Linked DNA regions of Catalinimonas alkaloidigena. The protein of the gene in region 2 binds, or shares a complex with, the protein of the main gene of each other region. Links are inferred from orthologs where the notes say so. Each region holds a gene or a part of one and is shown on either strand. Other genes may lie near its edges.

What was found.
Region 1: the proteins of secA (region 2) and secY are in contact, whole or in part, in a crystal structure (PDB 3DIN), measured with the Thermotoga maritima proteins. The link is inferred for Catalinimonas alkaloidigena from one-to-one orthologs. Residues at the interface, in WP_004082002.1 of Thermotoga maritima: Glu261, Ala262, Arg263, Lys300, Ala301, Arg302, Thr303, Ile304, Ile305, Leu323, Tyr324, Asp325, Pro326, Val329, Ser330, Tyr333, Ile336, Lys340, Phe345, Val349, Glu363, Phe364, Tyr374, Ser375, Gly376, Gly377, Glu393, Ile395, Thr482, Ser483; in WP_004081795.1 of Thermotoga maritima: Glu108, Gly109, Glu110, Glu111, Ala236, Glu237, Arg238, Arg239, Ile240, Thr241, Ile242, Gln243, Tyr244, Ala245, Arg246, Arg247, Val248, Thr249, Gly250, Arg251, Arg252, Val253, Tyr254, Gly256, Ala257, Ser258, Thr259, Tyr260, Leu261, Pro262.

What each region holds. Positions count from the first base shown.
Region 1 is NZ_JAQFIL010000001.1:955,730-961,859, reverse strand. What follows is about bases 391-3,377. They hold secY (preprotein translocase subunit SecY), read right to left. Parts: upstream 2,549-3,377; coding sequence 1,232-2,548; downstream 391-1,231. Other genes in these bases: rpsE (30S ribosomal protein S5), read right to left, coding at 3,189-3,377; rpmD (50S ribosomal protein L30), read right to left, coding at 3,005-3,184; rplO (50S ribosomal protein L15), read right to left, coding at 2,553-2,999; infA (translation initiation factor IF-1), read right to left, coding at 968-1,186; ykgO (type B 50S ribosomal protein L36), read right to left, coding at 849-965. In the rest of the region: rpsD (30S ribosomal protein S4), read right to left, coding at 1-47; more of rpsK, read right to left, coding at 64-390; more of rpsE, read right to left, coding at 3,378-3,704; rplR (50S ribosomal protein L18), read right to left, coding at 3,709-4,062; rplF (50S ribosomal protein L6), read right to left, coding at 4,071-4,622; rpsH (30S ribosomal protein S8), read right to left, coding at 4,633-5,034; rpsN (30S ribosomal protein S14), read right to left, coding at 5,107-5,376; rplE (50S ribosomal protein L5), read right to left, coding at 5,383-5,961; rplX (50S ribosomal protein L24), read right to left, coding at 5,964-6,130. UniProt on the Escherichia coli protein: The central subunit of the protein translocation channel SecYEG. Consists of two halves formed by TMs 1-5 and 6-10.
Region 2 is NZ_JAQFIL010000001.1:4,084,769-4,091,864, forward strand. What follows is about bases 2,075-6,027. They hold secA (preprotein translocase subunit SecA), read right to left. Parts: upstream 5,644-6,027; coding sequence 2,275-5,643; downstream 2,075-2,274. Other genes in these bases: OKW21_RS16640 (alpha/beta hydrolase family protein), read right to left, coding at 2,075-2,282; dapF (diaminopimelate epimerase), read right to left, coding at 5,751-6,027. Also shown: OKW21_RS16630 (L,D-transpeptidase family protein), read right to left, coding at 11-523; OKW21_RS16635 (DNA/RNA non-specific endonuclease), read right to left, coding at 530-1,378; more of OKW21_RS16640, read right to left, coding at 1,443-2,074; more of dapF, read right to left, coding at 6,028-6,527; OKW21_RS16655 (sulfatase family protein), read left to right, coding at 6,772-7,096. UniProt on the Escherichia coli protein: Required for protein export, interacts with the SecYEG preprotein conducting channel.

The DNA.
Region 1 (6,130 bases), 3.1 Mb from region 2 along the record:
TTAAATTTTCTTGCTACTTTAGACTTAGGGCCTCTATATCTTGCCATAATCGTGTATCGTATTTTATACTCTTCTTCTTTTAGGTGGGCGGCAACCGTTATGCGGTAGGGGAGTTACATCTTTAATCATAGTAACTTCCAAGCCTGTATTCTGTAGGGTTCTGATTGCTGATTCACGTCCGGCGCCAGGTCCTTTGATGAATACTTCAACCTTACGCATTCCCAGATCGTAAGCAGTTTGAGCGCAGTTAGCTGCAGCAGTTTGAGCTGCGTAAGGCGTATTTTTCTTAGAACCTTTGAAACCCATCTTACCTGCCGATGCCCATGACACTACTTGTCCTGACATGTTGGTAATAGAGATAATGATATTATTAAATGAAGCTTTAATATGAGCTTGCCCTACGGCCTCAACCGCAACCACTCTCTTTTTTGCTTTATCTTTTCTTTTCTGAGCCATAACTATTTAACTCTACTTAGTAGCTTTCTTTTTATTTGCAACTGTCTTACGCTTACCTTTGCGTGTACGTGCGTTATTCTTTGTCTTTTGTCCTCTAACAGGAAGACCTTTACGATGTCTTAAGCCACGGTAACAACCAATATCCATCAGTCGCTTTATACTCATTTGTACCTCAGATTTAAGTACACCTTCCACTTTGAATTCGTTAGCGATAATGCTACGAATGGCATTGGACTCTTCGTCATCCCACTCTCCAACTTTCTTACTCCAGTCAATACCTGCTTGAGTAAGAATGTTTTGAGCAGAGCTCTTACCAATGCCAAAGATATAGGTAAGACCTATTTCTCCTCTTTTATTATCGGGGATATCTACGCCTGCAATTCTAGCCATAATTAACCTTGTCTTTGCTTAAATCTAGGGTTCTTCTTATTAATAACGTATAACTTGCCCTTCCTTCTGACAATTTTGCAGTCGGAACTGCGCTTTTTAATAGATGCTTTTACTTTCATAGTTACTTATATCTGTATACTATTCGTCCTTTAGTTAAATCATAAGGTGACATTTCAAGCTTTACTCTGTCACCAGGTAATATTTTGATATAGTTCATTCTCATCTTACCAGATATATGGGCAATTACCTGGTGGCCATTTTCAAGCTCAACTCTAAACATTGCATTAGACAATGCTTCCGTTATAGTACCATCTTGTTCTATTGATGCTTGTTTAGCCATATATATTTAAATTCAGGTTCCTTTTAGGTATAAAAAAATTTAATATCAAGCAACAGCAGCGTTTTCAGACCTACCTTTAATCCTACCAGACTTCATCATACCTTCGTAATGACGCATTAACAGATAGCTCTCAATTTGCTGAAGTGTATCCAGTATTACTCCTACCATAATGAGTAATGAGGTTCCACCGTAGAAATATGAAAACTCTGTGGTTATTCCTGCAACACTCGCAATAGCTGGCATAATAGCTATTATTGCTAAAAACAAAGATCCTGGTAATGTAATCCTTGATAGTACTGAGTCAATGAATTCTGCCGTAGGCTGACCAGGTTTCACCCCGGGGACAAAGCCCCCATTACGTTTCATATCATCCGCAATCTGCTTTGAATTAATCGTAATTGCGGTATAGAAAAATGTAAAAAGAATTATTAACACCCCAAATACTAAATTGTACTGCCATGATGTAAAATCAGCAAAGGTACTACCAATGGACTGCGCCAGATCATTACTGTCTGCCCAGATGCTAGCAATCAGTCCAGGAAGAAACATCAATGATTGCGCAAATATGATAGGCATTACCCCTGAAGCATTTACTTTTAGTGGGATATATTGACGTTGCCCACCATAAACTTTATTCCCTACCACTTGCTTGGCATACTGTACAGGTATACGCCTTACCGCCTGGGTTAGCATAACTGCCGCCATTACAACAAAGAACAATGCAACGATCTCAATAACAAATAGGAGTGCTCCATTCATGCCTTTAGATAGGAATTCTGCTACTATCGCTCCTGGAAAACGAGAAATAATACCAATCATAATCAGCATTGAGATACCGTTTCCAATCCCTTTATCAGTGATTTTTTCTCCTAACCACATACAAAAGATAGTACCTGAGGTTAGAATAATAAGTGCGGAAACAGTAAAGAAAAATCTATCTATTAATATCGCCTCAGCAGGTACCGCATAAGACAGGTAACCAATGCCCTGACCAAAAGTAATGAAGATGGTCAACACTCTGGTAATTTGCGTAATTTTCTTTCTGCCGGAATCACCCTCTTTCTGTAATCTCTGAAAATAAGGTACTGCTACTGTAAGTAGCTGAATTACGATAGAAGCAGAAATGTAGGGCATGATTCCCAGCCCAAAAATAGAAGCATTACTAAATGCTCCTCCTAAAAAAGTATCTAATAAGCCAAATATACCACCAGCATCTCCCTCTAATCGTGAAGGGTCTACCCCAGGTAATACAACGAAAGACCCTAATCTGAAAATGATTAAAAAGCCTAAAGTATTAAGTATTCTGGTCCTGAGCTCTTCAATTGAAAATATATTCCTTATGGTGGTAATAAATTTCTTCATGGCTCTATAGTTTTTTAACTGATCCTCCAACTGCCTCTATCGCTTTTTCAGCCGAAGCAGAAAAAGCATGTGCTTCAACCTCTATCTTAGCTGAAAGCTCACCGTTTCCTAAAACTTTTACTTTATCGTTTTTTCCCACAAGTCCATGCTTATGCAGGCTCTCTAAAGTAAAAGAAGTCTCACCAGACTTTTCGGATAAGCGCTGAAGCTGATCTATGTTGATAGCGCTGTAAGAAGTTCTATTTGGGTTTCTAAAACCAAATTTAGGCACTCTTCTTTGAAGTGGCATTTGACCACCTTCAAAACCTGCTTTTGTCTTGTAACCTGATCTCGACTTAGCACCTTTATGTCCTCTGGAAGCAGTACCTCCAAAGCCTGAACCGGCACCTCTTCCCAATCTTTTTTTCGTCTTTACAGACCCTTGAGCTGGTTTAATTGTATGTAAATTCATTTATATTAAGCTTCTGTAACGTTAACCAAATGAGATACCTTAGATACCATTCCGCTGATTTGAGGTGTGTTCTCCAATTCAACAGTTTTATTAATTTTTCCTAAGCCTAAAGCCTGAATAGTGGCCTTTTGTTTTTTAGGTCGCTTTATAGAGCTTTTAACCTGAGTAATTTTGATTTTTGCCATGGTATTAACCGTTAAAAACTTTTTCTAAAGTAACACCTCTTTGTTCAGCAACCGCATAAGGATCACGCATATTAGATAATGCGTCAAAAGTTGCTTTTACCACATTATGCGGATTCGAAGATCCTTTTGACTTAGCCAAAACATCATGCACTCCGGCACTTTCCAATACGGCACGCATAGCACCACCTGCTATAACTCCTGTACCAGGAGATGCTGGTTTAATAAGGACAAAACCTCCGCCAAACTTCCCTAGAGTTTCATGAGGAATAGTTCCTTTAAGTATAGGTACCTTTAGAAGATTTTTCTTCGCATCATCAACTCCTTTGGTAATTGCATCTGTCACTTCATTGGCTTTACCTAATCCATAACCTACAACTCCATCTCCATTTCCAACTACTACTATTGCTGCGAAACTAAACCTTCTACCTCCTTTAACAACTTTTGCAACTCTCTTAATTGCAACTACGCGTTCTTTGAGGTCAATTTCACTAGCTTTTACTGATCTTACGTTTTGTGCCATTTAATTAAAATTTTAATCCTCCTTCTCTAGCACCTTCAGCTAAAGCTTTCACTTTTCCATGATAAATATAGCCTCCTCTATCAAATACAACCTGAGAAATTCCATTAGCAACTGCTTTTTCAGCTATTTTTTTACCAACCTCTTTGGCAATATCTAAATTAGCATTATTGGCTTCCATTTCTAGTGAGGTTGCATAGGCTAAGGTATTACCAAGTTCATCATTGATAATCTGGGCATAAATAGCTTTATTACTCTTATATACTGACAAACGAGGACGTTCAGTAGTTCCGCTCAGCTTTCTGCGGATACTTTTTCTTATCTTAAGTCTTCTTTGAAGCTTTTTATTACTAACAGCCATTGGTATAATTATTTACTTGCCGTCTTACCAGCCTTACGTCTGATTCTTTCTCCTACAAACCTTACACCTTTACCTTTATAGGGTTCTACAGGTCTCAGGGATTTTATCTTTGCAGCTACCTGTCCGATCAACTGCTTATCATAACTCTCTAAAGTGATCGTAGGATTTTTACCTTTAGCAGTTTCAGCAGATGCATTTATGCCCTCAGGTAAACCCATAAAAATATTATGTGAGTAACCTAAGTTTAACTCGAGGACATTTTGTTGTACAGTAGCTCTGTATCCAACTCCCACTAGTTCTAATTGCTTCTGATATCCTTTATCAACACCTTCTATCATATTATAGATAAGTGCTCGGTACAGGCCATGTAAAGCTTTATGTCTTTTTTGCTCAGTAGGCCTGTGTAAACGGATTTGGTTATCCTCAATTTTAACTTCTATATCCTTATCTACCACTTGAGTCAATTCACCTTTGGGCCCTTTAACCGTGATCACATTTTTATTATTTGTGACGGTGACTCCTTGCGGTATCTCTATGGCTAATTTTCCTATACGTGACATATTCTATAATTTAATAGACGTAACATAGAACCTCACCACCCACATTTAGCTCTCTTGCTTCCTTATCTGTAATTACTCCTCTTGAAGTAGATAAGATAGCTAAGCCTAGCCCATTAAGCACGCGTGGCAAATTTTCTGCACTGGTATATTTTCTCAAACCAGGCTTACTGATTCTTTCCAGATGCACAATGGCTGAGTTTTTATTTTTAGGATTGTACTTAAGTGCAATCTTAATTACTCCCTGATGGCCGGTACCATCTTCAAACTTATAGTTTTGAATATATCCCTTATCGTGAAGCACCTTGGTAATTTCCTTTTTAATGTTGGAAGCCGGTATTTCCACGATTCTGTGTCTTGCCTTGATGGCATTCCTGACTCTTGTCAAATAATCTGATATGGGATCGGTTATCATTATAGCTAAATATTACATGCTCTTGAAAAAACGAAGTGCAAAGGTAAAACTTTTTTTAATAAACTAAAACTTTTACCAGCTTGCTTTGGTCACACCTGGTATTTTTCCATTAGATGCCATTTCTCTGAAAGTAACCCTAGAAATACCAAACTTTCTCATATAACCTTTAGGTCTGCCAGTTAGCTTGCAGCGATTATGCAAACGCACGGGAGAAGCATTTTTAGGCAATTTGTCTAATGCTTCATAATCCCCATTGGCTTTAAGTTCAGCCCTTTTCTGGGCATATTTCTCGACTAACCTTTTTCTCTTTCTTTCTCTTGCTATTACTGATTTTCTAGCCATAGTTATTTATCGATTATTTGAGCTATTGGCAAATGGCATTCCCATTGTCTTTAGCAATTCATAACATTCTTCGTCGGTATTAGCATTCGTAACAAATGTAATATCCATTCCAGAAATACGATTTACTTTATCGATGCTAATTTCAGGGAAAATGATTTGCTCTTTTACGCCTAATGTATAGTTTCCTCTTCCGTCAAACCCTTTATCATTTACTCCTCTAAAATCTCTTACTCGAGGAAGAGCAACATTTAATAGACGATCCAAAAATTCATACATTTTATTACCTCTTAAGGTAACTTTGGCACCAATCGGCATTCCCTCACGAAGTTTGAAGTTAGATACTGACTTCTTTGCATAAGTAGGAACTGCTTTCTGTCCGGAAATGGATGATAATTCTTCCACACCAACATCTACAAGCTTCTTATCTGCTACTGCAGCGCCAATTCCTTTATTGATACAAACTTTCTCAATACGAGGGACTTGCATTATGGATTTATAACCAAACTTTTCATTCAAAGCTGGAACAATCTCTTCAAGATATTTAGTTTTCAGCCTTGGTATATATGTCTCTGTAGTAGTTGCCATTTCTAAATAAATTCACCGGTTTTTTTTGAATACCTTTGGAGCTTGCCCTTATCATTCTTTTTTCTACCCATGCGAGAAGGTTCACCAGTTGAAGGGTCAATTACCATCAGTTTACTTACATGAATCGGCGCTTCCTGTTCACTTCTTCCTCCTTCAGGATTCTGTGCAG
Region 2 (7,096 bases):
TAATCTTGTTTTATGGATAGATATTGATGGGCGTATGGAGAGGTACCGCACGATACAGCTCTTCTATTTCAGCATTGGTTAGAGCAATACAACCGGCTGTCCAGTTACGATAACGGTGGAAGCGACCTCTCCAGCCACAGCCATTCCTAAGTCCGTGGATTTTGATAGCACTTCCGGGCTTTAAACCATTTGCTTCAGCATGTGCCTGATCCCGATCATTAGGATACGAAATCCCCAGATTGAGATAAAATGCACTTTTAGGATTCTTATCATGTATGAAGTAGCTGCCCTCAGGAGTTCGCATGTCACCTTCTCTGCTTTTTGCGCCAACAGGCACTTTACCTAATGCTACTTTATAAACCTTAACCAGTTTTCCTTTAGACCAAAGCTGTAGTATCTTTCTTTTTTTAAAGACAATTAGCCGATCACATACGGTAGCAGTAGGCAAGTGGCGGGTAGGAAATAATGCATACAAAATGGTCATTATCAACACTCCACTCACTACACTAAGCAAACGAAACATATGCTATTAATCTGCTATCCACTCAGATACATTTACCTTACTCTCCAGGAGCACTTCTTCCTGCTCGGTTAAGGCAGGAAAAAAATCTATATTGGTCACCTTTTCTATGCTGTCAATAGGTACTACAAAGGAATAAATATCTTTCTCAGATCCATCATTTGGAAATAAAAACCCTATCGCCTTGATTTCAGGTTCAGTGTAATCCAAGAGTACTTTATAATAAGCTTTGGGGATGCTCACCCTGTTTTTGCCTATCCTTTTGGACCTCTGGTAAAATACCGGTCCTGTCACTACGTATAGCTTCCCATTTTCCAGCGCCCAGTCACGTACCTGCTCTTCCAAAATCCTCCAGATTCCACGATTAAACTCAGGTGCCTGAGGACTCATATTAGACATAAAGAAGCTTTCACTCATCGCTTCTTCGGAAAATTTCATATCACCTGCCGGAGCTAAGTGTCCTCTGTCGTAGCCGGAGCGATAATAATCATCCAAGCTGGCTGAACCTGTAAGTACCATAGGATCTTCCCGAAAATCATCAGAACGCTCTTCTACACCTTCTACTTCTATGCCTGTTAATTCATAGGCTACCCATTCAGCCTGCTCATGTTTTTCTACGTAAGACAGGGTATAGAACTGATGCTGAATTATTTGTTGGTTTTCAGATTTGGGTAGATAATCAAGCGTTCTAGTTTCTGAAACAGAGGGTTCGCTCTGTTTTTCCTGTTCGCTTTGTGTCTGTGGGGATTCAACTGGAGAAGGTTGCCTCTGCCAATTTTTGAGCAGCAAAAGCAGGAGGATAAAAACACCGACAATGATGATTGCCAGGATAAGGTATCGGGTAGATCTACTTGCCATTGATCGCTTTATATTTATTTAATGAGCTAATCAAAGATTAGGCAAAAATAGGCAAGGTGCAAGTTTAGCGATGATGTTTCAGTATAAAGTTAACTATAGGGCGTGCATCTTTTAGTCCATGTACATGCCCTTCTCCTTCCTTCATAACTACTTTTACCTTTCCCTTACGTTCTTTATATGCTTTCACGATCAGGGCACCATTTTCTTCAAAAGGGACCACCTTATCTTCATCTCCCGACACCATAAACAGAGGAATATCAGCTTCCGTGATAGCTTCTATTTTGTCTATAGGGTTTTGCTGGTAGTTGAGTGCTTCTTCCTCGCTCATGCCATATGCTTCCAGACACTGCTGCCAGTCTTCTTCACTGCCCCGACCGCTCATTTTACCTCCCGGCCAGCTTTTTATGTCGCAGACAGGTGCATCGGCATAAATACAGGAGACTTTGTCCGTATTTTCAGCAGCCCAGTTAAACACGATTAAGCCCCCCCTACTCATACCTTCCAGTACGACTTTGGAAGAAAAATCATATTCCTGAGTTACGTACTTGTAAAAATCATCCCAGATTTCAACCGCCTGAGGACTGCCATACAAACCGGACACATCAATGAAAGCCACATAAAACCCACGTGACAAGAGCTCTATATCTACCTCAGGCCGATGGCCAAAAAATCGTGCGCGCCATATCCAGGGATTATCTTTAGCAGGTCGTTTAGGGACCACAATTCTACTCTGCCGCCCCTGAAACTCAAAAGCGTACATACGAAATCCATGGAAATTGCCGGGCTCTCCCTGGATGTTGATTTCAGTTACTGACTGCTCTGCCTGTTGTACATAGGTACAACTCAGGCAGAAAAACAGGAGTAAGTATACACGAATATCAGGTAGTTTCTTGATGTTAATCATCCACGATTACGCAACGATTATTTTTAAGGTCATCTTCAACGGTTTTAAACTTAACATTTTTCTTGATACTTCCATCACTATATTGAACATTCACCCTATCGTTCCTACCTGCTACTTTGGTGGTTTTCGCAGGCTGTACCGGCTCAGCAGGCGGACGGTTTCTCTGGGCTGCTGCAGCATTGGCTGCGCTGCCTCTGTCAAGTGAGGAAGAAACTTCCTCTTTGGATTCTTTGAGCTTTTGTTGCTTTTGTCTTACAGACCGGGCTTCTCTTACCTGTTCAGAGCTTTGTACCGGGATATCAGCTTTCATCAGGAAGGAAATCGTTTCTTCATTGACTTTGGCAATAAACCGCTTAAACAGTTCAAAAGCCTCAAACTTATAGATTAGGAGCGGATCTTTCTGCTCATATACCGCATTTTGAACTGACTGTTTCAGATCATCCATCTCGCGCAGATGTTCTTTCCAGTTTTGGTCAATGATTGCCAAGGTAATAGCTTTTTCCATCGCCTGTATCATAGCTCCCCCTTCGGTGTCAATTACTTTCTGAAGGTTGGCTGATACACCCAGTTGCATTTTCCCATTGGTAAAAGGCACCAGAATATTTTCTACCGTTGCCCCTCGGGTCTCTTTGATGTTTTTCAGTACTGGCAGGGACTTCTGAGCTACGTGTTCATTCTTTTTGCCGTACTGCTCATAAGCGTATTGATACAGATTTTCTGTCAGTTGGTTTTCAGAAATCTGATCAAATTCGGCATGTTCAATTGGGTAATCAATAGCTAGCGTTCCCAATACAGTCAGCTTAAAGCTTTCGTAATTACTTACCCCTTTGGTACCAAGTACAATGTCTTCGCAAGTATCATACAGCATCGTCATGATATCCATGGAAAGTCTTTCTCCCTGCAGGGCATTTTTACGTCTTTCATAGATTACCTCACGTTGCTGGTTCATGACGTTATCGTATTCCAGCAGGCGTTTACGGATAGCAAAATTGTTTTCCTCTACTTTTTTCTGCGCTCTTTCAATGGAGCTGGTCACCATAGAATGCTGGATCACCTCACCTTCTTCCAGTCCCATGCGGTCCATCAGTTTGGCAATACGGTCAGAACCAAACAGACGCATCAGGTTATCTTCCAGGGACACAAAAAACTGTGAAGAGCCCGGATCACCCTGACGACCGGCACGCCCTCTGAGCTGGCGGTCCACACGACGTGACTCATGCCGCTCAGTACCTATAATCGCCAGTCCACCAGCCTGTTTTGACTCTGGTGAAAGCTTGATGTCCGTACCACGGCCTGCCATGTTAGTAGCAATAGTCACTGTACCGGGTTGACCGGCTTCTGCTACTATTTCTGCCTCCCGCTGGTGTTGTTTCGCATTTAGTACGTTATGTTTCACATTCCTCATCTTGAGCATGCGGCTCAAAATCTCAGAAATCTCCACCGAGGTAGTACCTACTAATATGGGGCGGCCTTTTTCAGACAGCTCATTGATTTCATCTACTACCGCATTAAATTTCTCGCGCATGGTTTTGAACACCAGGTCCTGGCGGTCATCCCGAACGATTGGGCGGTTGGTAGGGATCACTACCACATCCAGCTTGTAAATTTCCCAGAACTCCCCTGCTTCTGTTTCGGCAGTACCTGTCATACCCGCCAGCTTATGGTACATGCGGAAGTAATTCTGCAAAGTAATGGTAGCATAGGTCTGGGTAGCCTCTTCTACTTTCACATTCTCTTTGGCTTCAATGGCCTGGTGCAGACCGTCTGAATAGCGGCGGCCATCCATCACCCTACCTGTCTGTTCATCTACAATTTTGATTTTGCCATCAGCAATGATGTACTCCTGATCAATTTCAAAAAGCGCGTATGCCTTTAATAACTGGTTGACCGTATGGATACGCTGCGATTTTACGGCATAATCTTTAATCAGCTCATCTTTTTGCTTCACCTTTTCTTCATCGCTCATTTCTTCATCTTTCTCCAGATCAGCGATAGCCGTACCAATATCCGGCATGATGAAAAATTGTGGGTCTTCACCTGTTTGCGTTATTAAATCAATCCCTTTCTCTGTAAGGTCAATATTGTTATTTTTCTCTTCTATTGTAAAGTATAGAGGAGCATCCGCTTCAGGCATATTGCGAGAATTATCCTGCAGATAAAAGTTCTCAGTTTTTTGCATGATCTGCTTGTTGCCCGTCGCGCTGAGAAAGCGGATCAGAGGTTTGTATTTGGGCAACCCACGGTGCGCTCTGAATAGCGAAAGCCCACCTTCCTGCGTATTTCCTTCCTTTACTTTCTTCTTGGCATCCTGTAGCAGTTCGTTCACAAGCTTTTTCTGTGCTTCATACAAACGAGAAATACGAGGCTTTAGCTCGTAAAACTCATGCTCATCTCCTTTTGGAACGGGTCCGGAAATAATCAGCGGTGTACGGGCTTCGTCTACCAGTACGGAGTCAACCTCATCCACCATCGCGAAGTGATGTTTACGCTGTACCAGGTCACCCATTTCACGGGCCATGTTGTCACGCAGATAATCAAAACCAAACTCATTATTAGTACCATAAGTGATGTCTGCTTTATAGGCAGCGCGTCGTTCATCAGAGTTAGGCTGGTATTTGTCAATACAATCCACTGTCATTTGATGAAACTGGAAAAGAGGTGCCATCCACTCGGCATCTCTTTTGGCCAGATAATCGTTGACTGTAATCACATGCACGCCACGCTTGGCCAGGGCATTCAGGAAAGCTGGCAGGGTAGCTACCAGCGTTTTACCTTCACCGGTAGCCATCTCTGCGATTTTACCCTGATGTAACACGATACCTCCGATGAGCTGCACCTCGTAATGCAGCATATCCCATTTGATTTTCTGTCCGGCAGCCAGCCACTCGTTGCTCCATACTGACTTCTCACCTTCTATGCTTATGTGCTCATGTTTGGCGGCCATCTGCTTATCAAAGAGCGTGGCGTTTACCTCCATTTTACCATTGTCCTTGAAGCGACGTGCAGTTTCTCTTACGATCGCAAACGCCTGAGGTAATACTTTTAGCAATACCTCCTCCAGTACCGTATTGCGGTCTTCTTCCAATTTATCTATCTGTGCAAAAACCCTTTCTTTTTCATTTATATCCATTTTGGGGTTTTGCTCTACACGTTCATGAAGCTCTTTGAGTTGCTGATCAATGCTTTCTAACTCACCATCAATCACCGCTTTTACTTCAAAAGTTTTGCCTCTCAGCTCATCATCACTTATGCCTTGCAGCTTATCATATTCAGCTTTAATCTCCTCAACCATTGGCATGACCTCTTTGATATCTTTGTCAGATTTACTGCCGAATAGTTTTGCCAGTAATTTATTTAGCATATTGATTGGATATTTATATCTCTGTTGATTTCAAATAATTAATGTGTGTAAACTTTGCTAACCCTCGGTCCGAGTTTGCAAAAACACTAATATGTAAAAAAACCGTATTACACAAAAACAGTGCCCTCAAAAACCATGACAGCAGGCCCAATCATATATATATCTGTATAAAAATTGTCTTTCAGCTGTCGGAACGATACCTGAAGAATTCCTCCCTGGGTATTAATTGTTATGGGGCTGGCAAGTCCTTTGACTTTCGCTACCGTGAGCGCAACTGCGGTTACACCTGTTCCTGAGGACAAAGTCTCGTTTTCTACTCCTTTCTCATATATACGCATATGAACCTCATCGCCTTTCATTTCTACAAAACTGGCATTGGTACCCTGAGGCACAAATGCTTCATGATAACGGATTTTTTTTCCTACACCCATCACATCATAATCTGTCAGATCTTCTACAAACCTGACATAATGGCGCGTGCCTGTATTCATAAAGTAGCCGCTTTCAACCTCCTCAATACCTACTACATCCACCATGCGAATGTGAATCTGCTCGCCTTCAATCCGGGCCTCGTGGAAGCCGTCTTCAGCATAAAACTGTGAATGCTTACCGATCATACCCAGATGATGTGCCAGATGAACCGCGCAACGGCTGCCATTCCCACACATACTGGTGGTCGCATCAGCATTGTAGTAAATCATCTCAAAATCATATTCATCATGGTCCTGTAAGAGTATCAGGCCATCAGCACCTATACCGAATTTACGATGGCAGAGTCTCTGAATCAGCTTTTCATCATGTTGCGGAAATTTTCCTTCCCGATTGTCTATCATCACAAAGTCATTACCAGTACCCTGATATTTATAAAAATGCATTGTATTCATAGATGGTTCGTATTTTTGCAGATGGGCTAAAGTTTGATCAGTATATACATCTTAAGATTCACTGCAATAGCCTAGGGTATTTACGCTTGCATCGTGCAAATGCTAGCCCACTAATAATTTTTACAATACTAGAAAAATTTGAGCAGATTAGTGGGTCAAAATAAGAAAGTCCTTAAGCCGGGCTTCATTTTATTTCATCTATTTTTATATATTCAGATTTATGAATCTAATTAGAACCTCTAAGATGAGAAAAATCATTTTTCTTCTTTCCCTGCTTACTTTTTATGCTTGCCAGCCTCAGGAGCAGGAAACACATGACCAAAGACCCAATATTCTCTTTGCCATCGCAGATGACGCTTCCTTTCCCCATATGGGAGCATACGGCACTAATTGGGTAAATACACCGGCCTTTGATCGCGTAGCCAGCGAAGGCCTCTTGTTTAATAATGCTTACACGCCCAACGCAAAATGCGCGCCTTCCCGTTCATGTATACTCACTGGCCGCAATTCCTGGCAGTTGGAAGAGGCTGCCAATCATGTACCCTTCTTTCCTGCAAAATTCACCACTT